DNA from 2 places in the Lysinibacillus sp. CNPSo 3705 genome. Region 2 is predicted to be linked to the other one. Evidence: riboswitches for the same ligand, from Rfam matches in the RefSeq annotation. Region 2 holds a riboswitch; the other holds the start of a gene.
What was found. A riboswitch is a leader RNA that binds a small molecule or an ion and turns the genes downstream of it on or off. The one in region 2 is predicted to bind S-adenosylmethionine.

Region 1: another riboswitch for S-adenosylmethionine. It lies ahead of PVA17_RS19965 (Na+/H+ antiporter NhaC family protein); the one in region 2 lies ahead of metA (homoserine O-acetyltransferase MetA).

The regions. Positions count from the first base shown of each region.
Region 1 covers NZ_JAQZSD010000061.1:8,446-23,706, reverse strand. Annotated here, with positions in the region: gene PVA17_RS20030 (copper amine oxidase N-terminal domain-containing protein) at 1-29, shown strand, start outside; gene PVA17_RS20025 (hypothetical protein) at 42-284, shown strand; gene PVA17_RS20020 (FAD:protein FMN transferase) at 298-1,197, shown strand; gene PVA17_RS20015 (ferric reductase-like transmembrane domain-containing protein) at 1,198-1,749, shown strand; gene PVA17_RS20010 (sensor histidine kinase) at 1,870-3,105, opposite strand; gene PVA17_RS20005 (response regulator transcription factor) at 3,105-3,776, opposite strand; gene PVA17_RS20000 (DMT family transporter) at 3,940-4,830, shown strand; gene PVA17_RS19995 (ArsR/SmtB family transcription factor) at 4,867-5,553, opposite strand; gene PVA17_RS19990 (antibiotic biosynthesis monooxygenase family protein) at 5,638-5,946, shown strand; gene PVA17_RS19985 (hypothetical protein) at 6,047-6,406, shown strand; gene PVA17_RS19980 (PadR family transcriptional regulator) at 6,626-6,943, shown strand; gene PVA17_RS19975 (DUF2812 domain-containing protein) at 6,943-7,488, shown strand; gene PVA17_RS25390 (DUF3951 domain-containing protein) at 7,848-8,006, shown strand; gene PVA17_RS19970 (MFS transporter) at 8,379-9,578, shown strand; gene PVA17_RS19965 (Na+/H+ antiporter NhaC family protein) at 9,693-10,973, opposite strand; SAM riboswitch class I at 11,080-11,187, opposite strand; gene PVA17_RS19960 (hypothetical protein) at 11,412-11,759, opposite strand; gene PVA17_RS19955 (fluoride efflux transporter FluC) at 11,790-12,119, opposite strand; gene crcB (fluoride efflux transporter CrcB) at 12,116-12,478, opposite strand; gene PVA17_RS19945 (VOC family protein) at 13,164-13,583, opposite strand; gene PVA17_RS19940 (ABC transporter ATP-binding protein) at 14,120-15,261, shown strand, end outside.
Region 2 covers NZ_JAQZSD010000004.1:56,507-71,767, forward strand. Annotated here, with positions in the region: gene PVA17_RS02595 (class I adenylate-forming enzyme family protein) at 1-822, shown strand, start outside; gene PVA17_RS02600 (hypothetical protein) at 1,002-1,367, shown strand; gene PVA17_RS02605 (methyl-accepting chemotaxis protein) at 1,713-3,407, shown strand; gene PVA17_RS02610 (YhdT family protein) at 4,002-4,265, shown strand; gene panF (sodium/pantothenate symporter) at 4,265-5,710, shown strand; gene PVA17_RS02620 (TSUP family transporter) at 6,309-7,091, opposite strand; gene PVA17_RS02625 (TrmB family transcriptional regulator) at 7,216-7,998, shown strand; gene PVA17_RS02630 (nucleotide excision repair endonuclease) at 8,072-8,443, opposite strand; SAM riboswitch class I at 8,639-8,749, shown strand; gene metA (homoserine O-acetyltransferase MetA) at 8,889-9,824, shown strand; gene PVA17_RS02640 (catalase-related domain-containing protein) at 10,226-10,357, shown strand; gene PVA17_RS02645 (alpha/beta fold hydrolase) at 10,733-11,572, shown strand; gene PVA17_RS02650 (carboxymuconolactone decarboxylase family protein) at 11,780-12,496, shown strand; gene PVA17_RS02655 (CoA transferase subunit A) at 12,507-13,196, shown strand; gene PVA17_RS02660 (3-oxoacid CoA-transferase subunit B) at 13,189-13,824, shown strand; gene PVA17_RS02665 (thiolase family protein) at 13,836-15,029, shown strand; gene PVA17_RS02670 (DUF3870 domain-containing protein) at 15,069-15,261, opposite strand, start outside.

The DNA of each region.
Region 1 (15,261 bases), on a different contig from region 2:
CATTTGTCTGCCAACCAATTACGAATTAGGGGGGAAGCACTATGAAAGATCCGAAAAAGGCAAAATGGGTATTAGGGACGTCAGGGATACTTTTATCTGCAGCGATACTAACCCAAATTAACAGTCCAACAGAAGCCGAAACTAGACGTACAAATAATGTTCAGGAAGTAGATCAGAAAAATATGACGAAGAAAGAAAAAGAACTCGTACAGCTGGATTGGACAAACTTTGAAATTACAAGTCAGCCTGCTGTCAAAAGCGAGCGCAAAACGAAAAGAACTTAATGGAGTTGGTCGTGTGGATACACTAACTTTGCAAATAATGAATACTGAATTTTATCTAGCTATGCCAAAAGGTGTTCATGTCGTATGGAAAGAAAAAGCTGAGAAATGGCTTCAATATGTAGCAAAAGAATGGTCAAGATTTCAATCGAATAATGAATTAGCACAACTAAATGATTTGGCAATTGGCGAAACGTTACGCATTAGTTCGTTACTATATGATTGTTTAATGCAAGCGGATCAATATTATCAACTTTCTAATTGTTTATTTTCACCGTATCTTAAACGCCAATTAGAACAGCATGGCTACAATCAATCTTTTCCATTTAATGCAGCAAACAGCAAGGCATTTCAAAACAAACCTCTGATTGCAGATCAACCATTTCAATTTCTAGGCGATGAGCAAGTAATGAAGGTAGCGCAGCAGGAAATTGATTTAGGTGGATTTGCTAAAGGATATGCCATTGAAAAATTGGCGAATTGGCTTGAAGAAGAGATATCTCCTGATTATGGACTAATAGACGGGGGAGGGGACATGAAAATGTGGTCTTCTGGGGACAAGACTTGGACAATCGGTGTTGCAGATGCCTGGGATATCGACAAGGAAATTAGCTCGATTAGGATGAAAACAGGTGCCATCGCTACATCTAATCGAGTTTATCGAAGCTGGACGCAAGGAACACGGAAGAAGCATCATTTATTAAACGGACAAACAGGTGAAATTGCAAATACTGAGGTATTACAAGCTTCAGTCGTAACACCCTCTTTATGTGATGCAGAGGTTGGTGCCAAACTGTGCTTTCTTATGGATGAAAGCGAATTGCAGCAATGGTTCAAAAATAATTGTCAACATAGTGCCCGTTTCATTGTTAAAGAAGGGCAAGTAGCAAACTGGAGAATGACGGGGGTGAAATAGATGATCATCAGTACGTGGGAATGGATTCGATTATTAGGGTTTTTAGCGTATTTTTACTTTACAATTTCCATTATATTTGGGTTGTTGAGAAAATCATCATTTGTCAAATCCTATAAAAATCTAATTTTTCATATACATCAAAATGCAGGATGGCTAGGATTAATCACCGTAATAGCGCATATGTTAGTGCTTTTAATCGATCAATATGAGCCGTATAGTATAATAGGAATTTTAATTCCATTCTCAGCTAACTATCAGTCTCTACCATCGGCACTTGGAACAATAGCATTTTATTTGTTTTTAATGGTCATAATGACATCGGATTTATGGATTCGTACAATGAATCGCTCCTTATGGAAAAAACTTCACTTTCTTGTGTTACCAGCATGGTTATTATCACTCGTTCATGGAGTGCTAATTGGAACGGATACAGAAAATAAGTTGGTTATTATGTTTTATGTGGTTTCGGGGGGGATGACGATGTTAGTGCTTGTAGCGAGAACAGTAAGTCAGCTCATAAAAAGAGTAAATATTTCAACGTCACAACAATAAATCCATTATGCCTCGGTATAATTGTGGCTGTCGCTTTGCTTTCGCTATAGAAACAGAATGATGAAAGAAGTTAACAGGAAGCGGTGCCATTTTAAAAAGCCCCGCTTCCTTAATGTTGAATTATATAGGGAATTCAATATGAAATGTAGTACCTTTACCTACTTTACTTGTCGCGTAAATTTTCCCATCATGTTGCTCCACTATTGCTTTTGCTATGGCAAGACCTAAACCAGTGCCATTTCGTTGACGAGCAGCATCACTTCGGTAAAATCGCTCAAACACTAAAGGCAATTCCTGTTCAGTCATACCAACGCCGCTATCAGCAACAGTAATTTTTACAGAATCTTTATTTTTTAAAAGCGTTAGTGTTATTGTTCCACTATTTGTATATCTTATCGCATTGTCTAAAAGAATATAGAGTAGCTCTTGTATTTTTGAAGCATCACCAAGTAGCTCTATGTTTTCTTGGATTTCAGTAGAAAACTGGATGTCAGGAGGCATAATCCTTTGAAATTTCGTGCCCACTTTTTTGAGTAAAGTTGATAATGGTATGATTTCTTTTTGAATGGAAACCTGTTGCTGATCATGCCTTGCTAAGAACAGCAATTTATCTATGAGCTCTTTCATTATTTCAGATTCATCTTTTAAATCCGTAATTAATTCTTTTCCAAAAGGGCTTAATTGCTTTGCTTCCTCTACTTCTAAAATTTCAAGTGAACTATAAAAAATACTTAATGGTGTTCGTAATTCATGGGATGCATCGGATACGAATTTTTTTTGTTTATCGAACGACCATTGAATAGGTACCATCGCTTTCCCAGCCATATAATAGGACAGCAGACCGATTAAGACCGTTGAAATACAAGTTAATAACATCAGTAAATATTTTGTCATTTGAAAAAAATGATGCTGTGACGTCACAGATTTACCAACGATTATATAACCAGCTATTGTATCATCGTTAAATATTGGCTTTTTTAAAAGTAGAAAATGCTCTTCTTGCCAGTCATAATGCTGTACGAGGTCCTCATCTGGATTGCTATTGCCAAACACTTTTTCAATCTGATTTTTCAGCCCCTTGTAAGATTCGTCACCATGGACAAACTTATGATCCTTTGTGTAAATATAGTAAAAAAAACTGCGATTTGGATCATAACTTAAAGTTTTAGTGTTGGCATGAACATGTTCAAAGAAATCATGCTCTTGCCGAACATAAAAATCCTCTAATTCGTTTATTTGTTGATTTTCCATTAATTTTACGAGGGAAAAGTATAGAACAATAACGAATAGTGAAAATAGCAAAAAATAAAGTGTTGCATACAAAAAGGATAATTTTTTTTTCGTTTTATGAAACATTAGTCTTCCCTCAGTTTATAGCCAATCCCTCTAACATTTTGAATACGTGATTTGGATTGACTATCATCAATTTTTTTTCGAACAAGCTTGACTAAAGCATCTAAGGAATTATTCGAAACATCGTAATCGTAGCCCCAAATATAAATACAAATTTGTTCTCTCGTTAGTACACGACCTTTATTGATAAATAAATATTCTAACAGTAAAAATTCGTTTTTCGTTAGATCTATACTTTCATTATTGTACAAAAACACACGGGAATCTACATTCAACTGTAATTGATCTATTTGGATGACCTGTTCTATTACTTTATCTTTTCTTCGTAATAATGCACGAATTCTTGCTAACAATTCTTCTATTTTAAATGGCTTTACTATGTAATCATCTGCGCCACTATCAAGTCCTTTAATGATGTCCTCTGTGTCGTCCTTCGCTGTTAACATTAAAATACTACTATTGAATCCAGTATTTCGTAGCTGCTGGCACACTTGAATTCCACTAAGGTTCGGCATCATCCAATCTAAAATAACAAGGTCGTATTGCTCAGTAAGCGTATGGTCTAGCGCTTCCTGGCCGTTCTCCGCTTCTGTCACATTGTGAAATTCTTTCTTTAAAATATGAACGATATTTCTCCTTAATCGTGCATCATCTTCTGCTAGTAATATTTTCAAGGCAGCTTCCTCCTAGTACCTATATTTAACTAAGTATACGCATAAGAAAATGAAATGAAACTGAAAAAAGTTCCTTCCTCCGTTATATGTATTTCATACTTCGATAAGAGTTGTAGTTTTTCCTATCTATAATGTCCTTAAATATAGAAAAGGGGGACAAATAATGAATATTTATAAATTTACAGCATTGTTAGTTTTAACGACCTTTTTCATGGGATCTTCGTTTGCCGTTGTTAAATTTGGATTGTCTTATGCATCTCCACTGTTATTGGCTGCACTCCGCTTTATACTGGCAGGGATTTTAATGGCTGTCGTCGTATTAGCGATAAAAAGACCTCATCCCACTTCAAAAGAAGGCTGGATGAAAATGTTAACGATAGGGGCGTTTCAAACTGCGGGTGTAATGGGCTGTATTTTTTTAAGCTTGCGGACAATTACGGCAAGTGAATCTTCTATTCTAACATTTACGAATCCGTTATTTGTCGTTATATTTGCTACAATATTTACGAAAGCTCGTTACCGATTGTATCAATGGTGTGGTGTTTTCTTGGGGTTAATGGGTGTTACGATTACAATGGGTATGCAGATCGGAGGAAAAATCGGCATTCTTTTTGGTATTCTTTCAGCTATTTTTTGGGCAATTGCAACATTACTGGCTAAAAAATGGGGTGTTTTATTGGATACATGGGTGCTATCAGCCTATCAAATGCTTTTTGGTGGTTTACTACTTTTAATGGCAAGTTTCGTATTCGAACAACCATTTTTTACCGTGAATGTTCATTCAGTATTCATTTTATTATGGCTTAGCATTTTCTCGTCAATTGTTCAATTTGCCGGCTGGTATTATCTTTTACAACATAGTGATCCTGGAAAAACGAGTGCCTTTTTGTTTTTAGCTCCTTTTTTCGGTGTGATAACAGGCTGGCTATTATTGAATGAACCATTAAAACCATCGTTAATCGTAGGAGGGCTGTTTATTATTGCTGGTATTTATTTAGTGAATCGCAACTTTACCGCGTACCCAAGAAAAATATCGGCGGAGCGTCAAGTATAGTTTGTCCGTGGAAAGAAGGCAAAGCTTTGTGCTAGTTTAAACATCTAACTGAAAAACTTCTTGAAAGCCAGCCCTTCCTTTTTCAGTCACTTTAATAGCACGAATAGACGGGACACGAGTCACCCATCCCAAATTTAACAAATGGGCAAGGATCCCCTGACCAAGAGCACCAGCTAGATGATAACGGCGTTCACTCCAATCTAAACATGCAGGGGAAAATGATCGACGCTTTCTTTTTAATTCATCTAAATCAAGACCGAAATCCGTAAAAAATTGTACACCTTCAGATGTTATAAGAAACTGCTTTTCTTCTCGCTTTAGATAGCCTGCATTAAGCAAAGAGTCTGTTAATTGAACGCCTAGTTTACCAGCTAAATGGTCATAGCAAGTTCTTGCACTCTGTAATAATTTCATTTGGCTAGACTGTTTTAAAGAACGAACTTCAGGGGGAGGAGAAATCGCTAAGAAAGATTCGAGTAAATGAGCAATTTCTTCGTCCGCTAACTGAAAATATCGATGACGACCTTGCTTCTCTACTTTCACAAGTTTACCATCTACTAACTTTGCAAGATGAAAGCTAGCAGTCTGGGGCTTAATAGCTGCCATATAAGCTAATTCACTGGCAGTGTGAAAACGACCATCCATCATACTAGCAAGCATCGTAGCTCTTGAAGTTTCACCTAGAAGCGAAGCGATTTCAGCCATGTTTGGATTAATACCCATTTGTCACAGTCCTTTCTGCATTCCATATTTCGATTCAGTATATATCATTTACAATAATACATAAAAAGGTGGTAGTAAATAGCTATGAAAACATATTATGCCGTAATTTTCACATCACAAAGAACAGACGAGGATGGACAAGGCTATGCCAAGATGGCAGAAATGATGGATAAACTAGCACAAAAACAGCCTGGTTTTCTCCGTGTAGAAAGTGTCAGAAATGCAGAAGGGAAAGGCATTACTGTATCCTATTGGGAATCACTAGAGGCCATTCAGGCATGGAAAGACAATTCAAAACATCTAGTAGCACAGCAATTCGGAAAAGAAAAATGGTACATGCAGTACAGTGTGGAAATTTGTACAGTCATAAAAGATTATTCTTTCATAATGTAAATCGAACGCCATGTCCTATGGCAATTTATCCGTAGCGAAAGAAAGACGACAGCTATATTGTTTTCTGCGCGAAAGCGAAGCGTCAGCGGCAGATGTTTTTTTGCGCGAAAGCGAAGCGTCAGCGGCAGATGTTTTTTTGCGCGAAAGCGAAGCGTCAGCGGCAAATGTTTTCTGCGCGAAAGCGAAGCGTCAGCGGCAAATGTTTTCTGCGCGAAAGCAAAGCGTCAGCGCCAAAGCTTCGTACAATCAAGCGTTAGAGGACTATGAAAAATTAGATGTTGATCTGCAACAACAAGCCAATGTATCTTATCGACAAACGAAGCGAGGAAGTGTAGATAGTATCGTATTATCAAATGATATGAAAAACCATCGCATTATTTGGGAAGAAAATATAGGTGTTATTAACGCTGAGCAAAAAAATCCGGCTGGTTCGTACTTTAAAGAACTACTATGCCATTAGCAATAAGTTTTTTGTTGTTAAATAAGGACATGAAAAAAGAAATGTTCAGATATCAGCTACGTTGGAATCGCCCAATTCAATGATAATTAAAGAGCGAAGAATTATTGATCCCCTTCAAGTAAGACTTGTGAGGGGATTTTTTATAGAGTTGCTCAATATATCATAAAGTGATATATTATTTAATGATATATCGTTTTATGATATATGGAGGTGTAGACAATGAAATCATTAGAGCAGTTAACTGATTCTGTTTTTTATATTATGGCTGCCTTAACGGAGCCTCGACATGGCTATGCGGTCATGAGTTTAATAGAGGAGACAACAAAGGGTACTTTCGTAATTGGTCCTGCATCCCTTTATACAATTATTAAAAAACTATTAGCTGAACGACTTATTCAGCTACATGATGATTCGGATTCTCGGAGAAAGGTCTATGTCTTAACGGATAAAGGTCGAGATATATTGCTCGAAGATATTGAAAGAAGAAAGGTCATGATTCAGTTGGCAGAACAGGGACTACAAAGGGGGCAAAAATAGTGCGAAATAAAAGATATATGGCATCATATGGTTTAGCTTTTTCTGAGGAGCGCGATATGAAAAAATTAAGTGAAGAAGCGGCAAAAGGTTGGCATTTAAAAAGATTTCGATGTGCGGGCTATGGTCTAGAGAAGGGTGAACCACAAGACGTCATTTTTAGTATTGATTATCGTAAATTATCGAAGAGTGAAGAAGAGGAGTATTTTGAGTTATTTGCTTACGGTGGCTGGACACATGTTTGTTCTAGTACTGATATGCATATTTTTAAGGCAGCACCAGAAACAACACCCATTTATAGTGATACTGAGTCTTCTATTGATAAATTATCACGTCTTGCAAAGCCTGTAAACCTAGTAGCATCTATTGCTCTTGCTATAACGATGATTTTGTGGGTAATTATGACATTTACCATTGGAACAATTCAACACATTGCAGACCAAGGATTTATATATTCCTTTATTTTTACTGTTCCAGCAGTAATGACTTCTGGTGGAGTTTACTATCATATGTGGAAAAACCTACGCTTAAAATCCAAGCATATATAAAGAACGAACAGCTGAAGCTTATCAGCTGTTTTTTCATGTTGTTTGAAAATTAGTATGTCAATGGAGGTATTACCGTTACAACTAGGGTGTTCGATGGCCGCTTGGTCCAGCATGATGTTTTATGTGCGAGATCATAACGCTACGAACACCAAACGACAGGGAAAATTTGCTTAATGTCGAAGTATAATATGTAGACCATTAGAATATAGATATTTAATTACATTTAAAATTTAAGATCATTATGTTTACAATTTGGGTATGTCCAATATTTGATGACAATATAATCGTACAGTTGCCTACATTAATTGGTAGTACACTTGCAAAGTAGAAAAACTATAACGAAAGGATAGGATGATGGCATGAATATTGGGAATAGCATAGCGCTTATTGTAAGTCTGATTTTTTCAAGCATTTTGGTTCGGGCAATATATCGTGTTTTTGTGAAAAAGAAAGTACCTACTATGACGTATACACCATTTGATAATGCTATGGATGGTAGAGGTAAACATGACAATTAAGTAAGTGGTGGTTACTTTCAAACAGTAGAGGTGCAGGCTTTATATAACTAATAGTATAAAATATGAGAATCTACTATTATTTCAATATGAGATAATAGTAGATTATTTTTCTTTTTATCGATAATAAGATTTATGAAGGAATTTTATCCTTTATTTGGTATTATTTATTCAAGAGATAGTCAATAGTTTTGTGTAAATGACAATCTACCTTTTCTATAGATCAAAGAATGATTTTGTTTTTTGGAAGGTTAACTCTTTTCGCTTTGCGTATATCAGAACTTTACCCTGATACTTAACTTCGCTCGTGACTAATTAAAACAGTTACTTTATGTGAACTCGCAGGAGATTCGGATTTATTTTTGGGGGGATAATATGATTCAAGGTTCTTGGAGAGCATTGGTATGGATTGGATTATCAGAATTATGTGCATTAAGCTTATGGTTTAGTGCATCAGTGATTGCACCCGAATTAATTGAAATTTGGAACCTTAGCTCCCATTCAGAAGCTTGGCTTTCGGCTGCTATTCCTATTGGCTTTGTAATAGGATCATTGTTTAGTTCCTATTTTGGGGTTGCGGACCGCTTTAATTGCCGAAAGATTTTTGCGATTTCAGTTTTTCTAGGCGCAATATTAAATGTCTTACTAATTCTAGTCCATTATGCTTTTTTAGGTATTCTACTTAGAATTTTAACGGGTATGACTCTTGCAGGTGTTTATCCAATAGCAGTAAAAATTTTATCACAATGGTTTCCACAAAAACGTGGGTTTGCAATCGGAGTCTTAATAGCTGCATTAACAGTAGGATCATCATTACCACATTTTGTAGTTATGTTTTTCTCTTCGTTAAATTGGAAACTCGTGATAATTAGTACTTCAGGATTGGCTTTATTATCGGCTATAATAATAACTTATGTTTTAGAAGATGCCCCAATTGTACCTAATAAATCGCCTTTCTCCTTCAAGTTAATAAAAAAAGTTATTTTGAATAAACCAGTAATGCTTGCGAACTACGGTTATTTCGGGCATATGTGGGAATTGTATGCGATGTGGACATGGCTTCCAGCTTTTTTGACAGCTAGTTTCTTAACTTATTCACCAGAAATTCCTCATTGGTTTATTGCATTATCCTCCTTTATTTCAATAGGAATTGCTGGAGGGATTGGTTGTATGATAGGGGGATTAATCTCGGATAAAACCGGAAGAGCCAATTTAACGATTATTTCTATGTTTATTAGTGCTATCTGCTCGTTAGTAATAGGCTTTACATTTGGGCAGTATATTTGGTTAACGTTAATAATCTCCATGATTTGGGGGATGTCTATCATAGCTGATTCCGCCCAATTTTCAGCTGCAGTTTCAGAAATAGCCGAGGTTGATTATGTAGGTACAGCCCTTACTTTTCAAATGTGTATTGGTTTCTTACTTACTATATTTTCAATAAACCTAATCCCGATTATACAGGGGATTATTGGTTGGGCGTGGGTTTTTACAATATTAGCGATTGGACCTATTCTTGGAATTGGATTTATGGTCAAATATAGACGTTTCGAAATAACTAATGAGAAAGTGTAATTTGTAATTTTTAAGTAATATCTTATCACAATAAAAAATCCAATTGTTTTGATTATTTCTTGCAAAACAATTGGAGTAATTTAGTGGTAAATTAATGTTTTTTAAGTATGAAGCTCAGGCTTTCTTTCCTTTCGGGTATCCGATGAGGATAGCGATGGTTCCGCAAATTCCTATAAGGACTGGATAGAAAGAGTATTGCAACATGCTCACTGGTGAAATTCCGGCTACACTTGCGGCTGCCAGGAATTGGGCTCCGTATGGTAGGAGGCCTTGAATCGTACAGGAGAAAATATCTAATATACTTGCGGACTTTCTTGGCTCAATCTCATACTGTTCAGCAATATTTTTTGCAAGCGGACCAGCAATTAAAATAGCAATCGTATTATTGGCCGTCGATAAATTAGTTAGGCCTACAAGACCGGCAATACCAAATTCAGCACCTTTTTTCGATTTAATCCTTTTAGTTGCAAGGTGAAGTAGAAAGTCAATCCCACCGTTATACTTTATAACTTCCACCATTCCAGCTATTAATATCGCAAGGAATGCCATTTCATACATGCCTGCCATTCCTTCGCCGATCTTTTGAAAAAGGCTCATTAAATGATAGCTGCCATCCGCTAAGCCAACAGCCCCGGCAAGAACAATTCCAGATGCTAGAACAAGGAAAACATTCATTCCAGCTAACGCTAAAATAATGACCAAAATATAGGGAACAATTTTTACCCAATTATAGCTTACATGCTCCACTTGCGCAGTTTCACCCATTGTAATGAACCCTAAAATAAGACTCGTTACAATAGCTGCCGGCAAGACAATCCAAAAATTCACCTTAAATTTATCCTTCATTTGTGCACCTTGTGAACGAACGGCAGTAATGGTTGTATCTGAAATAAAAGATAAATTATCGCCAAACATCGAACCACCAACAATCGCTGCCATTACTAAAGCCATGGAAAGCTCGATATGCTCGCTTATGCCAACTCCAATGGGCGCTAGCGCAACAATCGTTCCCACTGATGTCCCCATTGATAGGGAGATAAAGCAGGCAATGATGAATAAGCCTACGACAAGTAGATTTGGCGGAACGACCGATAAAGCAAAGTTTACAGTGGAATCCACTGCCCCCATGCCTTTTGCTACCGCTGAAAAGGCCCCAGCCAAAAGAAAAATAACAACCATTAGCATGACATTTAAATTTCCTGCGCCTTTGCAAAAAATATCAACCTTTTGCGCAAACGATTCTTGTCGATTCATCGCTAAAGCGACAGCGCCTGAAATGGAAATGGCTACAATGACAGGAAAGGCGTAAAAATCACCTGTAATAACCCCTGAGCCAATAAATAAAATCAAAAACACAACAAATGGGATTAGCGCCCATGGATTCTCTTTCTTCATGTCTACCTCCAAAAATAAAATTGGACACGTCTTTTGTCCATTTTTTTTACGAAAAAAGGCCTCTTCTTGTACTAACAAGAAGAGGCCTTATATCTATAAAACACTCCTCTTATCTATCAAGCCTTTGCCTGCTGGATTTGGCACAGTAACTTAAATCATAAGTTCCGCTGCCGAGATTTCATCGGGCCAGTCCCTCCATCTCTCTTGATAAGAAGCAAAATATTATTTTTTTCACAATAATAAATATTAAAATAAGAATTCAATTTTTGCAACATATTTTTATTTAATTTTTATTTTAAAGCTATATTCTGAAAAGTTTTTGAGGAAAATATCCGTAATATGCTTAGAGCACCTCGATTTAACAGTTGTAGGGAATAAAAGAAGTGTTGCAGCAATTGCAACTTTAAAAGGAAGCGCCCCTGGGACAGCAAAGGGCGCTTAAAACATTTGTGGTAAAAATTCCGTCATAAAGCGTTGGTTTTTACGCAACCATATTTTTAAAATCATACGATGTGTTAGGAGGCGTTGTCTTTTTTGTGGTCTAGCCTTTGCTTCTATTAAACTTTGTAGTAGAGTACATGTTTCTGTTGCAAATGCTTGAGGGTCAACGAGGACGTCAAGCTTATAATCAATTAATTGTACCGCTTGTACCTTTGCAAGTAATTGTGCAAAGCGTGTATTCATTTCTAGAAAGTTTTCTTCTAGTTCTAGGTCGATTAAACGATATAGTGTTTGTTCAATGTCAGCTTCAAGCGCTTGTAATTGTTCAATGGATGGCTGTGTCAAAAAATCACCTCTAGTTTTTTAAAAATGCGACTATACAAGGTAAAAGCCAAGTGTAGCGAAAAATAAGCCGAATATAACTGTAGTGCCTATATAAACAATCGCTTGTCTCCATTTTTGCTGCTCCAAGAGCGTCAAACATTCAAAACCGAATGTCGAAAAAGTCGTATAGGCTCCTAAAAAACCAATCCCTATTAAATGCCAAAACCAATCACTTAGATGTAGCGCAAATAAAAAGCCAAGCGCAAAAGACCCTGTTATATTAATAAAAAATGTTGCCCATGGGTATGTATGGACAATCAATTTTCCTAGATAAAATCGTGTTAGTGCACCTAAAAATCCACCGATACCAATAATTATCATACGATGCGCCCCTTTGCTAGTTTAAATCCTAGCCATGCACAAGCTAAACCGCCAAAAACACTTACTAATATATAAAGAACGGCTTGTAGCCATTTACTATCCTGCAAAAGCAATAGTGTTTCTAAAGAAAATGTCGAAAAGGTTGTAAAGGCACCAAAAAAGCCAGTACCAATTCCTATAATAACAGGCGTTCTCTTTGTAAACATTGTAAATAGCCACGCTAAACAAAAGCAGCCAATTAAGTTCATACAAAGTGTCGCAAATGGAAAACCACCGTTATTTGAAAGTGCTTGGCCAAGGCTATATCGACAGATGGCACCCAAAAATCCGCCAATTCCAACAGCAAAAAATGATTTCACAGTAAAGACTCCTTACTAAAATATCTATATTGAAAAGTGTATCATGTGCACACTATTTTAGATATATTTCTACCAGTTATTTAGATGCAAAAAGATCACCGTTTTACGTTCCAAAATACTTCGTAGTTAATGTCCATATATCATAGCAAAATTATAGTTTCAAATACGATTACATCGTTCAATTGAAATCTTCGTCGACGGAAAACACAATAATATAAAAATAATTACTACAATAGAGCTGGTGCCTTCAAAAGTACCCAGTAAAGTTTAAAACAATAATTGATGTTTAAGTTTGACGCTCGTGTTTCTTATATTCAACTTGCACCGACGGATGTTGGCATGAGCGAAGAGGAATGCAATTTTTACACCCTTAATGGAAAGTAGGGGACAGTCTCCGTGTTTACTATTTTTTAATTTTTTGGGGGAGGATGGGCGATAAATTAAAGTTAGGCGAAAATCTAAAAATTGTGCCGATCAATTGCTGGAAGCCCCTCTCGAACTAGATTTGTTCGTTCAGGGTCTTCCAGAATTGAAAATTTTGTAATCGTATTTTGTGAAAAATTAAGGATACTACTTACCGTTTTTTTGAACTTGATTCTTTTTAATACTCTGCCAGCTACTTAACACAAGTAGTGTAACAGGTAACGTGTTTTTGCTGTTGCAAACATGTCATAATTTTTTATTACTATAATTGTCCTTTAACATTGTCAATGACAGTATCAAAGTCTTTATTGGAATCGACACTTTCCATTATTGTAAAAATATATCCATCTGGATCTTCTAAAGTTAATTCTTTTGCATTCCATGGTTGTACTGTCGGTTTTTGAATGATATTTGTTTCATTTTCCAGTGCAGCTTGATAAATACTATGAATATCACTAGAAAATAAATTAATAATGACTGAGTCACAAGTGTTGACTTCTTCATCCTGTAATAACATCAAATCTTGGTATTTTGCGCCTCTTAAATGTGTCATTGAAGTTGTTCCGTTAGCATCTGGAAAATTAAATACTGAATTGAAATTTAGTACATTTCCATACCATTCTTTTGACTTTTCAATATCTTTTACTTTTAGCTCCAAATAAGGGCATTTGGTAAAATTCATTCATGTCTATTTCCTCTTTAGGTTCATACAAACTAACCATAAAGGTTTACGCAGCGTTAAAGTCAAGACAAAAAGTTATAGATTTTTATGTTACATTTTAGGATTTTAGCAATTTAGTGCTTTAAAGCGTTAATTTTTTTAAAAAACAGAAAAAATACCAGCGAGTTAGTTGACAAATATTTCTAAAGTATGATAATCTTCAATAACACTATAACAATCTTAAATAAAGGAGGGCATGACGATGTTAATTTTACCAGTATCATATCAAAGTACAACTGCATACATTGTCCATGTCTTCTAACATTTTTATTTTGCGTTGCAAATAAATGGCATGGTAACTCCTTGCCTTTTATGAAGAGACACATGCTCTTTTTTTGGGGTATGTGTCTTTTTTGTGGCAAAAAAGGGTTGTAGTGATCATAAAAAAGGAGTGTATGTGTATGCGAAACAAAGTACAAAAAATGATTTTCATCAAGAAATTTATGGAGAGTGGGTAGCAAAGTTTTAACAGCACTTGAGAAAGAAGGTTATAACGTATGTTTGATGTTTTAAGTAAATTAAGCTGGTTTTTCAAGAAATACTGGAAGCAATATACAATAGCCGTTACGCTATTAATGATTGCGAGTGGCTTAGAAGTTGTTCCACCGTATTTACTAGGGTCAATTATTGATATATTGACAGCTGGTGAAATGACACCAGCTCTTTTAACGAAGTACATTTTGATTTTCCTGTGTATCATTGTTGGGGGATATGCCCTTAATTTTGTGTGGCAATTCAGATTATTTGAAGGGGCTATTAACTTAGAGAAAATTTTACGCCGCAACCTTATGCAGCATTTTTTGCGTATGACACCAACTTTTTATGAAAAAAATCGTACTGGGGATTTAATGGCCCGCGCGACGAATGATTTAAACGCTGTGTCGCTAACTGCTGGGTTCGGGATTATGACATTGATTGATTCCACAATTTACATGGGCTTTATTATTTTCGCCATGGGTTTTATGATTTCGTGGAAGCTTACTTTTTTTGCAATGCTGCCAGTACCAATCATGGCAATCCTTATACAATATTTAGGGAAGATTGTGCATGAACGCTATATGAAGGCGCAGGATGTTTTTGGAGAGCTGAATGATAGTGTTCTAGAGTCGGTGGCAGGAGTGAGAGTTGTACGGGCATACGTACAAGAAAAAAAGGATGAAACAAATTTTGCAGAGATGAGCGAGATTGTGTATGAAAAAAATATGCATACTGCAAAAATTAACGCCTTGTTTGGACCGATTACAAAGGTCGGTACTGGGATTAGTTATGTTATAGCGCTTGGCTACGGTGCTCATTTAGTAGCGACTGAGGCTATGACAGTTGGGCAGCTTGTAACGTTTAATGTTTACTTGGGGCTAGCAGTTTGGCCAATATTTGCAATTGGGGAACTTATCAATGTGATGCAGCAAGGTAACGCTTCACTTGATCGTGTACAGGAAACGTTAAACTACGAGATGGATGTTCAAAATATTGCAAATCCTCAAATGATTTCAACACCAAATGCGATTGGCTTTGATGATTTAACATTCCAATATCCAATGAGCCAGGTGAAAAATCTTCAGCAAATTTCGCTGTCGTTGAAAAAGGGGCAAACACTTGGCATTGTAGGTAAAACAGGAGCGGGTAAAACGACCTTCCT
Region 2 (15,261 bases):
TTTGAGGCAGAAAAAGCTCTAAAAGCGATTAATCAGTACAAGACAACGATTTCGCTTTTTGTGCCGACGATGTACCAAGCGATGATTGCGGAGGATTACTTTAAGAGCAGTAGCTTCCCTTCCGTGAAAGTTTTTTTATCAGGGGGCGCACCATGCCCGTATCCAATATATGACGCATTTTTCAAGAAGGGACTATTTTTTAAAGAGGGCTACGGTTTAACAGAAGCGGGGCCTAATAATTTTTATATTTCACGAGAGGCCGCTTATTTAAAAAAAGGTGCCGTGGGGAAGAGCATGCAATTCAATGAAGCTAAAATTATCAATAGTGCAGGAGAAAGCTGTGCACCAAACGTAGTCGGAGAGCTATTAGTTAGAGGGAAGCATATGTTTCGCTTTTACTGGAATAATCAGCAGGAGACTGAAAAAATCATTCAAGATGGGTGGTTAAAAACTGGCGATTTAGCAATGATGGATGATGATGGTGATTTTTACATTGTCGGTCGCAGTAAAGAGATGATTATTTCTGGTGGAGAAAATGTTTATCCTCAGGAGGTAGAGCAATGCATTTTACGCCATCAGCGAGTGCAAGAGGTTGCGGTGATTGGAATGGTGGATGATTATTGGGGTGAAATCGTGGTGGCCGTTATCGTTTGCCGGGATAAGCAAGATACTATATTAGAGGAAATCAAAGAAATCTGTAGTAAGTATTTAGGTCGCTACAAAATTCCAAAAAAGATTATGTTCATCGATGAATTGCCAAAAACAAGTGTTGGAAAGATCGATAAAAAAGTATTACAAATGTATGTGAAAGCTGCGAATTAAGCCAGCTGCAAAAAAATATTTACTGAATAAAGATAAAAAACGCTTGGATATCCAGGCGTTTTTTGCTGCTATTAAGCAACTTGCTGCTATGTTAAAATATTGCAAGTGAAATCAGTTTTTTACGATTTTATCAAGTATCAAGGTATAGAATTCGGAAACGAAGAAAGGGCAGTACTAAAATGGAAAACGTATCAAATGAAGAAAAATTGGAATCAATAAAATCGTTACGATCGACCATCAATAAACTCGAAAATGCCTTATCCCAGATGATTCAAAAAGGCGCAAATACTACCTTAGTAAAGAAACGACTCAAAGCTGTTTGCATTGGATTAGCAATACTAGAAAACGTTTGGCATCAAAGCCCCCATCATTACTCCCAGGAAGAATTAGCAGAGGCTCGCAATGTTCTTACTAGTTTATTTCCATCAATTGAGAAAGTATATGTAAAGTCAAAGGCTGGTAGTCCCCAAAAAACGCTTTTAGAAAGAAGAATTAAAGCGTTGGAACTAGCTGTTCTAGCGATTGATGAACTTTCCAATAAATAACTTATTCAATGGCCGCTTCTCCAATATATGGGTAAATAATTTAAACTTCCCCAAAAAATACTAGTGAGGATTGATGACAGTGGAGGCTGGACTTCTGCTTAAGGATTAGCGTCACAAATGAGAACTTACAGCGAAGTGAAGCGGCTCATTGTACCCTCTCAAGAATGCGCACAGTCGGAACAAAATCAACCTCACATTTCTCGAAACACCCTATAATGATTAAAAATGTTAATTTATTGATAATATATTGAAACTATTTATAGAATCATGTTTAATATAAATGGTTTACGTTTACATTTTATACATAATATTCCTAATTAATATGAGGAAGGAGAGACAAATTATTTGCGCACTTTTAAAATTAGCACAAAATTTAATTTGCTTTTAGTGGGGGTTATTCTTTTTTTAAGCATTATGATTGGAATTGTATCCCATATACAAGTGAAACAAATTATGCTTAATAATTTTGAGCAGAGTGTAACCCATATTTCAAAGGTCGGCTATGCACTTCTAGAAGAACGATTTAAGGGAGATTGGGCTATACAAGATGGGGAACTTTACAAAGGGGATACAAAAATCGTTAATCAGGAAGCCTTTGTAGATGAGGTAGGAGAAAGCATCGATGGCGGTGTAACCATTTTTCAAGGGTCAAAAGGACTGATCACCAACCTAAAGCTAAATGGAGAACGTTTAGTGGGCAAAGATGCTGATCCAAAAGTCGTTGAAAATGTCATGAACAAAGGGGAAACCTTTATAGGTGAAGCTGATGTAGTAGGAACGAAATATTTAACACTCTATGCACCGATTAAAGATGCAAATGGAGACATCATTGGCATGTGGTTTGTCGGTGAAACAATAGATGGGGTTAATACAATTATTTTTGCCTTTATCGGTAAGCTTCTCATTGTATTGTTCATCGGAGCAATCATAGCTGTATTAGGTAGCTTCCTTTTCACAAGAGCATTTGTGAAACCGCTTCATGAAATAAACAATCAACTACGAGATATTGCGGATGGAGAAGGAGATTTAACAAAACAGTTACAAATTAATTCCAAGGATGAAGCAGGGGAGCTAGCGCAATCTTTTAACAAAATGCTGACAAGCTTAAAAATATTAATGCAACAAATAGCACAATCGTCTAAACAAGTTGATGTATCTTCTGATGGCTTAACAACTAAATCGCAGCAAACAGCAGCTATGACGAGACAGCTAACGTCAACATTAGAAGATATAGCGGATGGTTCAAAAACGACATTACAAAGCACAAGTGATAGCCTAACTGCCATGCAGGAAATGGCCATAGGCATCCAACAAGTTGCTGAAACCGCTTCAATTGTTTCAGATGCTGCTGATTTAATGAGTGATGAGGCTACACAAGGCAATGATTCTTTGAATCGTGTATTGAATCAAATGACAATTATTAATGAATCATCTGGCAATGTAGAGGCACAGGTCCGTATATTAGGTGATCAGTCACAGCAAATTGGCAATATCGTTGATGTGATTACAAACATCGCCGACCAAACAAATTTGCTGGCCTTAAATGCAGCTATTGAAGCGGCTCGTGCTGGTGAACAAGGAAAAGGCTTTGCTGTCGTTGCTGATGAAGTTCGCAAATTAGCAGAACAATCAAAGGAATCAGCTGACCAAATAGCAACACTTATTCATTCCATTCAAAATGATACAGCCAATGTAATTTCGGCTATTTCTAGTAACTCGAAGGAAGCAGCATCAGGTATGGATGTTGTAGATGATACAAAACTGGCCTTCCACAAAATTATGCAGTCGATTAAAGGGGTTAGCACGCAGTTACATGACATCTCGGCCGTGACGGAGCAAATGTCCGCAAGTGTTGAAGAAGTTACTGCCTCAACAGAAGCAATGGCACGCATTGCGAGCAAGGCAACCGAAAGTACGGAGCACGTGACGCTAACAGCGAAGGAGCAATTAGCTTTCATAGACAATATGGCCTCTTCAGCCAAAGAGCTGGCACAACAGGCACACGAGCTTCAAAGCTTATTAAAAAAATTTCAATATTAAGGAACGTTGAAAAATGCTTGGATATCCAGGCGTTTTTCAATTTTTATAGGAAAAAGAGGGTTATTTATTTTATTGGAAAAAATGTAAAATGACAGAATTTTGCAGCGCATAGGGATTAAAGAAATTGAGGAGTTAAAACTAGTAGGTTTCGGGTTTTATGTCCTGTTGATGCAGTTCACAAAACGAGTTGAAAATTTTCACAGCAAGTAGGTGCTTTTTGGTAGATCATGATTTTGAGAAGAGGATTACTAGGTTTTGTTGAAGTGAAAAAGAACAATAATATTCCAGATGATATGGTAACGCTAATAATTTTAGACCTAAACGGGCCAATTATAAAATAATGAATATAAAACCTACAGATGGGGATTGAAGCGAATAAATAGGTTTCATAGCTGGGGATAGAGCGAAAATTTAGAAGTAGAGCTATTGGATACCATTGAATGAAAAAATCTAATGTTAAACACGAAATAAGGGGGAAATCTCTGTTAATCGTTATTTAAAAAAATAGCTTGAGCTATTCATATTTATTTTTTCATAAAGGTTCCCATAATACGAACATATCAGTAAAATAGAGTAGGTTAGGGGGACTGTATTTTGAAAGATCAACGCTTTAAAATTGCGCATCGAGAGGCGCTTATCGGTATCGGGCTTGTTATCGTTAACTTTGCGATTTGGTTTGGCTTTGCCTATGGACTTGGCTCTGGTGATCCAACAAGCTATACGTATGTATTCGGTTTCCCTGCATGGTTTTTCTATAGCTGTATTGCAGGGACAGGTTTTATGATTATATTAATCTGGGTCGTCATGAAACTCTTTTTCAAAGAAGTACCATTTGATGATGAGGAGGTGGATCAATAATGCATTGGCAAGTTATTTTTCCACTGCTATTATTTCTAGTCATCATCTTTGGTATTGGGATCTGGTCAAATAAGTATGTACGCTCTTCCAATTCATTTTTACAGGAATACTTCCTCGGTGGTCGTGAAATGGGGGGCTTTATCCTTGCTATGACAATGATTGCTACGTACGGTAGTGCAAGTAGCTTTATAGGTGGACCAGGCGTTGCATACACGAAAGGGCTTGGCTGGGTTTTGCTGGCGATGGCGCAGCTACCTGCAGGTTATTTCGTCTTAATGATTTTAGGGAAGAAATTTGCTATTATCGCAAGACGTTATCAAGCCATCACGTTAATAGATTTTTTACGAGAACGCTATAAGAGTCATGCTATTGTTATCCTATCTGCCATTAGTATTATCATCTTTTTATTTTCTGCAATGATGGCCCAATGGGTAGGTGGTGCTCGATTAATAGAATCATTAACTGGCTTAAATTATACAACTGCACTCTTTATATTTGCGATTTCGGTATTAGTGTATGTGATTATTGGGGGCTTCCGTGCTGTTGCACTAACGGATACGGTGCAAGGCTCTATTATGGTTATCGGAACCATTATTTTATTAATTGGGACAATCATCGCTGGTGGAGGAATCGATAATATTATGGCCTCACTTGTCGCTGAGAATCCGAATTTTGTGTCTCCATTTGGAGCAGAAGGTGAGTTAACGCCATTATACGTATCTACATTTTGGATTTTGATTGGTGTTGGAGTTGTGGGACTTCCACAAATCGCAGTTCGTGCTATGAGCTATAAAGATTCTAAAAGTATGCATTTAGCTATTATCATTGGCACTATTGCCATTGGGACAATTATGTTTGGAATGCATCTAATCGGTGTTTTAGCACGACCAGTGATACCGGGTATTGAAATTGGTGATAAAGTTATGCCGATGCTAACATTAAAGGTTTTACCACCATTTTTAGCTGGCATTGTTTTAGCGGCACCGATGGCAGCAACGATGTCTACAGTCAACGCATTACTAATGCTTGTAAGCTCCACAGTAGTAAAAGATATTTACTTAAATTATATAAAACCAACAGCGAATGATACAGAAATTAAGCGTGCAAGTTTTATTGTTACGACAGTGATCGGTTTAGCCGTTGTTATTTTTGCACTAAATCCACCAGATTTATTAGTATGGCTAAATTTATTCGCTTTTGGCGGACTTGAGGCAGTCTTTATTTGGACCGTCGTATTAGGACTATATTGGAAAAAAGCTAATAAGTATGGTGCTATCGCGTCAATGATTTCGGGTATGATACTTTATATAATCATTGATCGTTTTTATCCTTCTGTCTTTGGTATGCATACCGTGACAATTCCAATCGTCGCTTCCTTAGTGATATTTGTTATTGTTAGCTTATTAACAAGTCATAAATTTAAAAATGAAAAGTTGTTTATTTAAATTAGAAAACGCCGTAGTGATAGAATATCTACGGCGTTTTACATTGCAGATAATAAATGATGGATAGAATGTCCAAAATCGTGGATAGAATCTCTGGATTGATGGATGAAAGTTCGAAATGATGGTAAGAACCTCTGGAGCAAAGGAAAGAATTACTGAAGAGACGGAAAGAACCTCCGGAGCGAAGGAAAGAATCAGTGAAGCGACGGATAGACCTCCGAAGAGACGGAAAGAACCCCTGGAGTGACGGAAAGAACTACTGAAGAGACGGAAAGAACCACTGAAGCAACGGATAGACCCTCCAAATGATGGATAGAATCACCCAAAACGTGGATAGAACATTCGAAATCGTGGATAGAATCTCTGGATTGATGGATAGAAAGTTCAAAGTGACGGAAAGTCCCTATGAAGCGACGGAAAAACCTTCTCAAACGACGGAAAGCCTCTCCTGAGCAACGGATAAGACCCTCCCAAGTGACGAATAGCCTCTACTGAGCGAAGGATAGAACCCAAAAAAATCCCTCCGAAATGACAAAAGCCTCTCCAAATTAAAGAAACAGAACGCCAAAGATTGTCGACAAGCTAAGACACCGTAGAGCTAGATATCTACGGCGTTTTTTATGTAATCATAAGCATTTTTTGTTAACAACGTAATCGTTACGATAATAAATAATACGCGGACAAAGCCGCTACCTTTTTTAATCGCCATACGTGAGCCTACAAATGCACCGGCAATTTGAGCGATGCCCATTAGTAAACCATAGGCATAATGAATCTGACCTAAGTAGGCGAACATTAAAAGGCCGGCAAAATTACTTGCTAAGTTTAAAAATTTCGCGTTTCCTGCTGCCTTTAAGAAATCGAAGCCGACTAATAAAAAGCTGAAGATTAAAAATGAGCCAGTTCCTGGACCAAGAAAACCATCATAAAACCCAATTGTAAATAACAACAGCATGAATAGGACTAAGTGCGTAAACTTTAAATTTTTGACTGCAGCTACTGAACCCCAATCTTTTTTAAAGATCGTATAGACGGCAACAGCAGCAAGCATTATGAGCATAAGTGGTTTTAGTAATTCGGGATTAATCAAATGAACGGTCCATGCACCAAAAAGTGATCCCACAAAGGCTAGGGGAAAGTATTTAATAACCGAACGAATTTCTAGCTGACCAGATCGATAAAAAGAAATGGTTGATGTTAAAGAACCCATGGTGCCGGCAAGTTTATTAGTGGCTACTGCCGCTGCTGGATTTAAACCAGCAAACATAAGGGCAGGTAACGCAATTAAGCCTCCACCTCCAACGACTGCATCCACAAAGGCGGCTAAAAAACCAAAAGATATTAATAATATAACTACATTTACATCTACTTCAAATAGCATGTTTACACCTCTTTTGATAGTTACTACTGAAATAGTAACTAAATTTCACTTTGCTGTAAAGAATTATTTTTTATTGGCTTATCTTCATAGCCTTAACTTATAATAAAGGAAATGGAGGGATCGAATGGTTGAATTAATCGCGCAATTAAAAGAACTAGGATTCACAGAATATGAAGCGAAGGCCTATATTGCACTCGTACAAAATAGTCATGTTAGTGCCTATCAAGTAAGTAAAAACTCCGGTATCCCTCGTGCAAGAATATACGACATACTTGATGTACTTGTTGAAAAAGGGTTAGTACTGAAAGAAGAAACGGCAGATCAAACGATATACTCTTCCATTCCCGTCGCTGTGTTTTTACAGCAAATTCAGCAACGTTGGCAATCGAATTTCACATCGATTAGTGATCAATTAGAAAAATTAGAAGTAAAAGAGCAGGAAGCGGAGCATAAAGTTGTCACGATAAAAGGAAAAGAGGCAATCGTCAATTATTGTCAGTCATTATTAAAAAAAGCGGAGAAAAAAGTCATATTATCGATGTGGGAAGATATGTATGGGGAATTACGAGAAGCTATACAAGAGGTCCCACAGCATATTCCGATTCATGGTATTACATTAAATGTGGATGAAAATGTTTCACCCTTAGATCAGCATCGAACTACACAATATACGAGAAAAACTTCTACGCCACATTGGTTTATTTTGTCTGTAGATGGTCAAGAGATGATTTATGGTCACTCTCCGGCAAAACACGAAACGGCTTTTATTACCAATGATCCTGTTCATATTTATTTATTAGAGGATTATATATGGCATGACGTGCTTATTAATCGCCTTTTAAAGCGCGATGATACGGAGCTTGAGGAATGGATTACGAAAGAACGTAAAGCATTTTTCTTAGAATGAAAGTATTGAAAAAGAATCTGCAAGCCGTCATGTACATTACATAAGGCGAGCAGATTCTTTTTTTCGTTAAATATTAATAAAATACTTTATCAACATTGTATTTAGCGCGGAATGAATTGATCGCGTACGTTTCATAAATTTCACGTTCCATTGGATCTTCCACTTCATACACTTCAATTTTGAAAATTTCATCACGATGATTTTTCATCGGTGACACATTGTCCTCAAAATGCTTTTTAATACGTTGACGAATTTTACGTGCTTTACCTACAAATAAAAGTTCGTTCTCTTCATTGTAGAATAAGAAAATACCACCGTTTTCACGAGTGATTTTATGGAAGTCGATAAAACCATGGTATGGTGTGATTGGTACATCTCCTGGCTTTAAATCTTGTTCGCGTTGGCGAATTACTAAATCTGGTTTTGGAAAATCAATTTTAATCAAACTATTCACGTTCCTCTCTGTTACTAAAGGTATATGTTAACATAAGTACAGCATGTTTACCATCAAATAATGAATGTCAACATTCAAGTTTAGTGTTAAACAAATGACATCATGACATGCATGGTTAATAACAAAATATTCTATGTATTATTGATATTCTTAATTGTTCATGTTACAATTCTTTTTAATTAAATATTCTTATCATGAGAAGTTGAGGGATTTGGCCCGATGACGCTTCAGCAACCTCTAACGAAAGTTAGAAAGGTGCTAATTCCAGCAAAGGATTTTTCCTTTGAGAGATAAGAGTGGACGTGGAAAAATCCTTCTCATTCTATCTCATATGGAATGAGGGGGATTTTTTAATTTTTCATCATTTGATATTTGAGCTTTGCGCAGGGCCCGTGCATTGATGTTACAAAAGAAATAAAAGAGAGGGGAATGCAAGATGCCAATTAATATTCCGAAAAACTTACCAGCTGGAGAACATTTACGTGAGGAAAAAATCTTCGTTATGGAAGAGGACAGAGCGAAGACGCAACAAATTCGTCCGTTAAATATATTAATTTTGAACTTAATGCCAGAAAAAGAAAAAACAGAGCTGCAATTACTTCGTTTATTGGGGAATACACCGTTACAAGTAAATATTACATTTTTAAATACAGCTACGCATGAATCGAAAAATGTCAGTAAATCACATTTACAGTTATTTTACACGACCTTCAATCAAATCCGTCATCGCCGTTATGATGGTATGATCATTACAGGTGCACCAGTAGAAAAAATGGAATTTGAAGAAGTGAACTACTGGCAGGAAATTTCAGAAATTATGGATTGGTCTAAGACAAACGTAACATCGATTTTACATATATGTTGGGGTGCACAGGCGGCGTTATACCATCATTACGGTATCGGTAAAATTGGACTTCCTGCTAAATGCTCAGGTGTATATTCTCATGTCATTACGGATTTAACAGTGGATTTAGTACGTGGCTTTAGTGATTCATTTACGGCACCACATTCACGATATACATCCGTATCAATTGATGAAGTACTTAGCCATCCTGATTTACGATTACTCTCTTATTCTGAAGATGCTGGTGTTTTTATTGTGCAATCTAAGGATAATAAAAACATTATGATTACGGGCCATCTTGAATATGATGCAACGACTTTAGCTGATGAGTATAGTCGAGATGTTGCGAAAGGATTAGATATTGAGGTACCAGTGAATTACTTCCCACATGATAATCCTGCAAATGAACCGATTAATACGTGGCGTGCCCACACACATTTATTATTCTCAAATTGGTTGAACTACTACGTTTACCAAGAAACACCATATGAATGGGATTTCGTCGATCAAATTGAATATCATATTTAATGCCATTTAATAGCAATAAAAAATGATGACCTTGATAGGAGAAGGTCATCATTTTTTAACTATCTATTATGCTAGATACTTTAATCACCGGGGAGTCCCCTAGTCTCCATTTCATGGAATCAAATGATTTCACAGAGTGTCAAAACCCTTGATATAGGGTTTTGGCACTTTTTTAATTTCATCCAATTTCACCGGTTTTCATTCAAATCTAGTCATTTCTAGTCAAAACTAAGTCAAAAACTTAACCTTCTTATAGTGTAAACAAAATGCCGTATGGTTTCCTTGTTTATTAGTTTGATGGATGGTGAAAAAAGTGGATAAATGGATGGTGATAGAATCCTAAGACCTATTATAATAAAAGTGTTTTTATTGTAATAGGACTTATATAGGTTGAAAGATAATTGCAACAACGTCTATTTGATAATACTGCTGCGGATATGGCATCTGTTGAAGAGTTCATCAAACGTCGTCATATCCTTCACTGCTATTTAGCTGACCCAGCATATGGTGAAGGATTTTTTGAAGCAGGATGAACAACAATCGGGCGCAATTCTTGAAGATGAATTGTGCCTTTTTCAGCAATAGGGCCATATTCTTAAATAACCAATTAGACTTTATACCAAAGATATTATGAATAAATGTACTTAAGCTAACGATGCAGATTTAATAAAGACTGATACATTTCAAATAAAATAAATATTTTTCTTTTCATTATGACCTTATCTTCGCCTTTTTAAATAGTGTATTGTATATTTTGGTAATTCGAGGGGTTAATTTTATTATATTTAAATAATTATTTTTGGGATAAAAAACCAATTATAGAAATTATGTAAATCTGAAAAAAGAAAAAAATTTGACTATTTTTTGTTTAGGGTGTAAAACTAGCTTTAACTTTTACATGGAGGATGATGGCAGTGAAGTACCAAACAATGAATATTAATGGCAGTGAATTACATTTTGCAGATTACCCAGGTGAGAAAGGTACTATTTTAGCGGTACATGGATTGACTGGGAATCATCTGCAAATGCATTATTATGCGGAGCTATTAAAAGGTGAATATCGTTTTATCTCAGTAGATTTAAAAGGCCGTGGCAATAGTGGACCTGCTTCAGAAAATACTGGAATAGAGTTACATACTCAGGATATTTTAGCCTTGATTGATACATTGAATATTAATCAACCAATTTTAATGGGTTATTCAATGGGGGCGTTTATTATGGCGAATGTTGCTAGTAAACGCAGTGATGTCAAAGGGGTTATATTGCTTGATGGAGCTGCAACTTGTACAGATCACCAACGTCAAATCGTCGAGCCTTCACTTGGACGTATTAGTAAGCAGTACGAAACAGCTGAATCTTACATCCAAGAAATTAAAGGGATTTATGGACGTCTTGGGGTCGAGTGGACTGAACATTTAGCGAATGTAGGAAACTATGAGATTGTGAAAAAAGGTGAGCATTGGGAAAATAAATCTAATGAAGAGGAAATACGTCAAGACTTCCAAAGTTTTTATGACTATAAACCTGAAAAAATCTTTAAAAATGTGGAATGCCCAATCCTTTTAATTCATTCAACTGGTGAAATTGGAGCTATGCCTGCATTATTTTTAGCTGAGTCTTATGCTGAAGCACTAAAAAACGCCAAAAATATCTGGAAGTATACATCTAACAGTAATCATTACACATTGGTTTTCGAAGAAAGAAAAGATGTTAACCCAGTGATTCAACGTTTTTTAGAGAGATTATAAAAAAATAGTTGCAAATTTTATAATTTTGTGTAAATAATAAATTAACCAAAATTAAGTGCCTATCGAGCAGTCGTAGAAAAATGACCTTTTTTTACTTTCCCTGCTTGACTGTTGGCTACACTTTTTCTAACGTACGGTAAAACCCGTGCTTTAGGGGAGGTGTGGCCTTTTTTAATTCAATTTTATACAAAAAAGGGGAGTTTCTAAATGGTAACAGGCTTAGAGTATTTCAAAAAAGTTTATGATGTTGTACCAGGATGGGTGCAGAAAATGCACGACAATCATCCTGAAATGCTAGATCATTATACAGCGCTTCGAGGTGCAGCAATGGCACCGGGAGTACTGTCTGTGAAAGAAAAAGACATACTGTTAGTCGGTATGAATGCGGCAAGATATTATGCACGTAGTATGGTGTACCACACGAAAGGAGCTATAGATGGTGGTGCCACACTAGAAGAATTAATTGAATACTTACTTGTAGCATTTAACTACGGTGGAGAAAAAGCGCTACAAATTGGCTTGCAGTCATTTGAATATGCCTTAGAGTTAATGAATACTGATGTTGATAAAATTTCACATGAAGCGTCAATATTCGATATTGTGAAGTACTACAGTACATTTGCTTCGACAGAGAAAAGTAAAGCATATTTTGAAAAATTACTTTCTCTTTTGGTAGCAAAAGATGAAAACGCTTTAAAGACGGAGTTACTTAACGGTAATGTAGTGTCCACACAAATGAAATATATCCTTATGACAGGAATTTATACAACAGTTTTAAAAAATAAAGAAACAGATTATTGGGCTAAAAAATCGCGAGAAGTAGGTGTAGTGGAAGAGAAACTAGCAGAGCTTGGCTATATTTGCTTACTAACAGCAGGTATTCCTGCTTGGTTTGAAATAAGTGACGCCCTGATTAAAAAATAACGGAGTGAGTATGATGAAAATTTATGAATCTGTAGAGCATGCATTATCATGCGTAGAAAGCGGACAAACAATTATGGTTGGTGGATTTGGTTTAGTTGGTGGTCCATTAACTTTAATTGATGCCCTTGTTGAACTAGACGTAAATAATTTAACGATTATTAGTAATAATCTGGGGGAAAAAGGAAAAGGCCTTGGGAAATTACTAGAACAAAAGAAAGTAAAAAAGGCGATTGGCTCATATTTTACTGGAAACCGGGATGTAGGTGAGGCATTTCAACGCGGTGAAATTGAGATTGATTTATTGCCTCAAGGTACTTTAGCTGAATCCATTCGAGCAGGAGGTGCAGGGATTGGTGGTTATTATACAAAAACATCTGTAGGTACAGATTTAGCAAGGGGCAAAGAAACAAAGATCATAGATGGTGAGAAATATGTGTTTGAGAAGGCGCTGAAGGCGGATGTTGCTATTATTCGAGCATACAAGGCTGATACGCTCGGTAATTTAGTGTATTACAAAACAGCTCGTAACTTTAATCCTTTAATGGCGACAGCGGCCAAAACAGTAATAGTTGAGGTGGATGAGGTTGTAGAAGCAGGTGAATTAAAAAGTGATGAGATCATTACCCCGCATCTATTCATAGATCGAATTATTGTAGCGAAGAAGATTTTAACGAGGGAGGGCGTAATAGAGCATGGTTAATGCAATTCAAGAGCTAATAGCGGAAAGAGCTGCAAAAGAAGTACAAGATGGACAAATTATTAATTTAGGAATTGGTATTCCGACACTGGTAGCAAAGTATGTTGACAATGACAATGTCTACTTCCACACAGAAAATGGCATGCTCGGAGTGGTAGGGGTTGATGAAAAGGATATTGACCCAAATGTAGTAAACGCTGGGAAGATGCCAGTTGGAGAAGCCATTGGTTCATCCTTTTTCAATAGTGCAGAATCATTTAGTATGATACGCGGTGGCCATGTAGATGTGGCAATCTTAGGTGTGCTTCAAGTAGATGAGCATGCACGTATCGCAAACTGGGCAGTTCCAGGGAAAAATATTATTGGTGTTGGCGGTGCAATGGATTTATTAATTGGAGCAAAAAAGGTCATTGTCACAATGTCGCATACTTCAAAGGACGGAAGAAGCAAGATTTTAAAGGATTGTACATTCCCGATTACGTCAACAAGAAGTGTGGATACGATTATTACAGAGTTAGCCGTTTTCAATTACCTCGATGGACAATTATATTTAGTCGAATTAATGCCAGGAGCTACATTAGAACAAGTAGAGACAAGTACGGAAGCGAGTTTCGTTAATATGTTGAAATAGGAGGGAAAATCATGAGAGAAGTTGTTATTGTAGATGGTGTTCGTACTGCAATTGGTAAATTAAGTGGTTCATTAAGGAATGAGACAGCAGATTTTCTTGGTGAGAAAGTTATCCGTGCGCTTCTAGAACGAACAAAGTTAGATTCAGGACTAGTTGATGAGGTGATTTTAGGACAAGCAAAACAAAGTGCGGATCAATCAAATGTTGCACGTCTATCCTCATTACGAGCAGGGTTACCGATTTCTGTGCCTGGTTATACGGTACATCGCCAATGTGGCTCAGGTCTACAGTCCATAAATAATGCAGCACAACAGATAGCACTTGGCTACAGCGAAATTATTATTGCTGGCGGGACAGAATCTATGAGTACAGCACCTTATTATTTGCGAAACGCTCGCTATGGATATGGTGTTGGAAATGCTTCTATTTTAGATCCGAATACAGAAAGTCAGCCAGGGTCTCAACCCTTTGAAGTATATGGTATTTCCACAATGGGGGAGACAGCGGAAAATTTAGCAGAGAAATATTCGATTGCACGTGAAGAGCAGGATGCCTTTGCACATCGAAGCCAAGAGCGTACAACATATGCAATACGGGAAGGGTACTTTGCCCAACAAATTGTACCTTATGAAGTGAAAAAACGAAAAGAAGTGGAGATTTTTAAAATAGATGAGCATCCATTTTTAACGAGTGAGGAAAGGTTAGGAACGTTAAAGCCTGTTTTCCGTAAAGGTGGTTCAGTCACAGCTGGGAATAGCAGTGGTCGTAATGACGGCGCATCTGCATTGTTGCTAATGTCGAAAGAAAAGGCAGAAGAACTTGGTTATAGACCAAAAGTAAAAATACTAGCACAAGCGGCAGCGGGGGTAGATCCATCAATTATGGGAATTGGCCCAGTACCCGCTACATTGAAAGCCTTACAACAGGTAAATTTATCGATTGATGACATTGATGTAATCGAACTAAATGAAGCATTTGCAGCACAATCAATCGCAGTAATAAAGGAGCTTAATTTAGATATAAGTCGAGTAAATCCAAATGGTGGTGCTATTGCAATGGGGCACCCTATTGGCGCAACAGGTGCCATTTTAATGACAAAGCTTATCCACGAGCTAGAACGAACAGGAAAACGTTATGGGTTAGTGACATTATGCATAGCAGGGGGGCTTGGTATTACTACCGTCGTTGAAAATTGCCACGCATAACTATGCACCGAGTAGTTTGTTAAACTCGGTGCTGAAAAATTAATAATCCTTTTGGATTTTTTCTAAATAACGTTTTTGCGCAGATTTTAAAGCAACTACCACTGAGCCACTTGAAGGCGCATAGTAGTGCTCATCAACACGTTTGATTAATTCATCAATGTTGGCTGTAAGATCAAAGCCAACTAGCATACGCTTAAAAAAATCTTGCGCAAGACCTGTGATAAATGTGAAT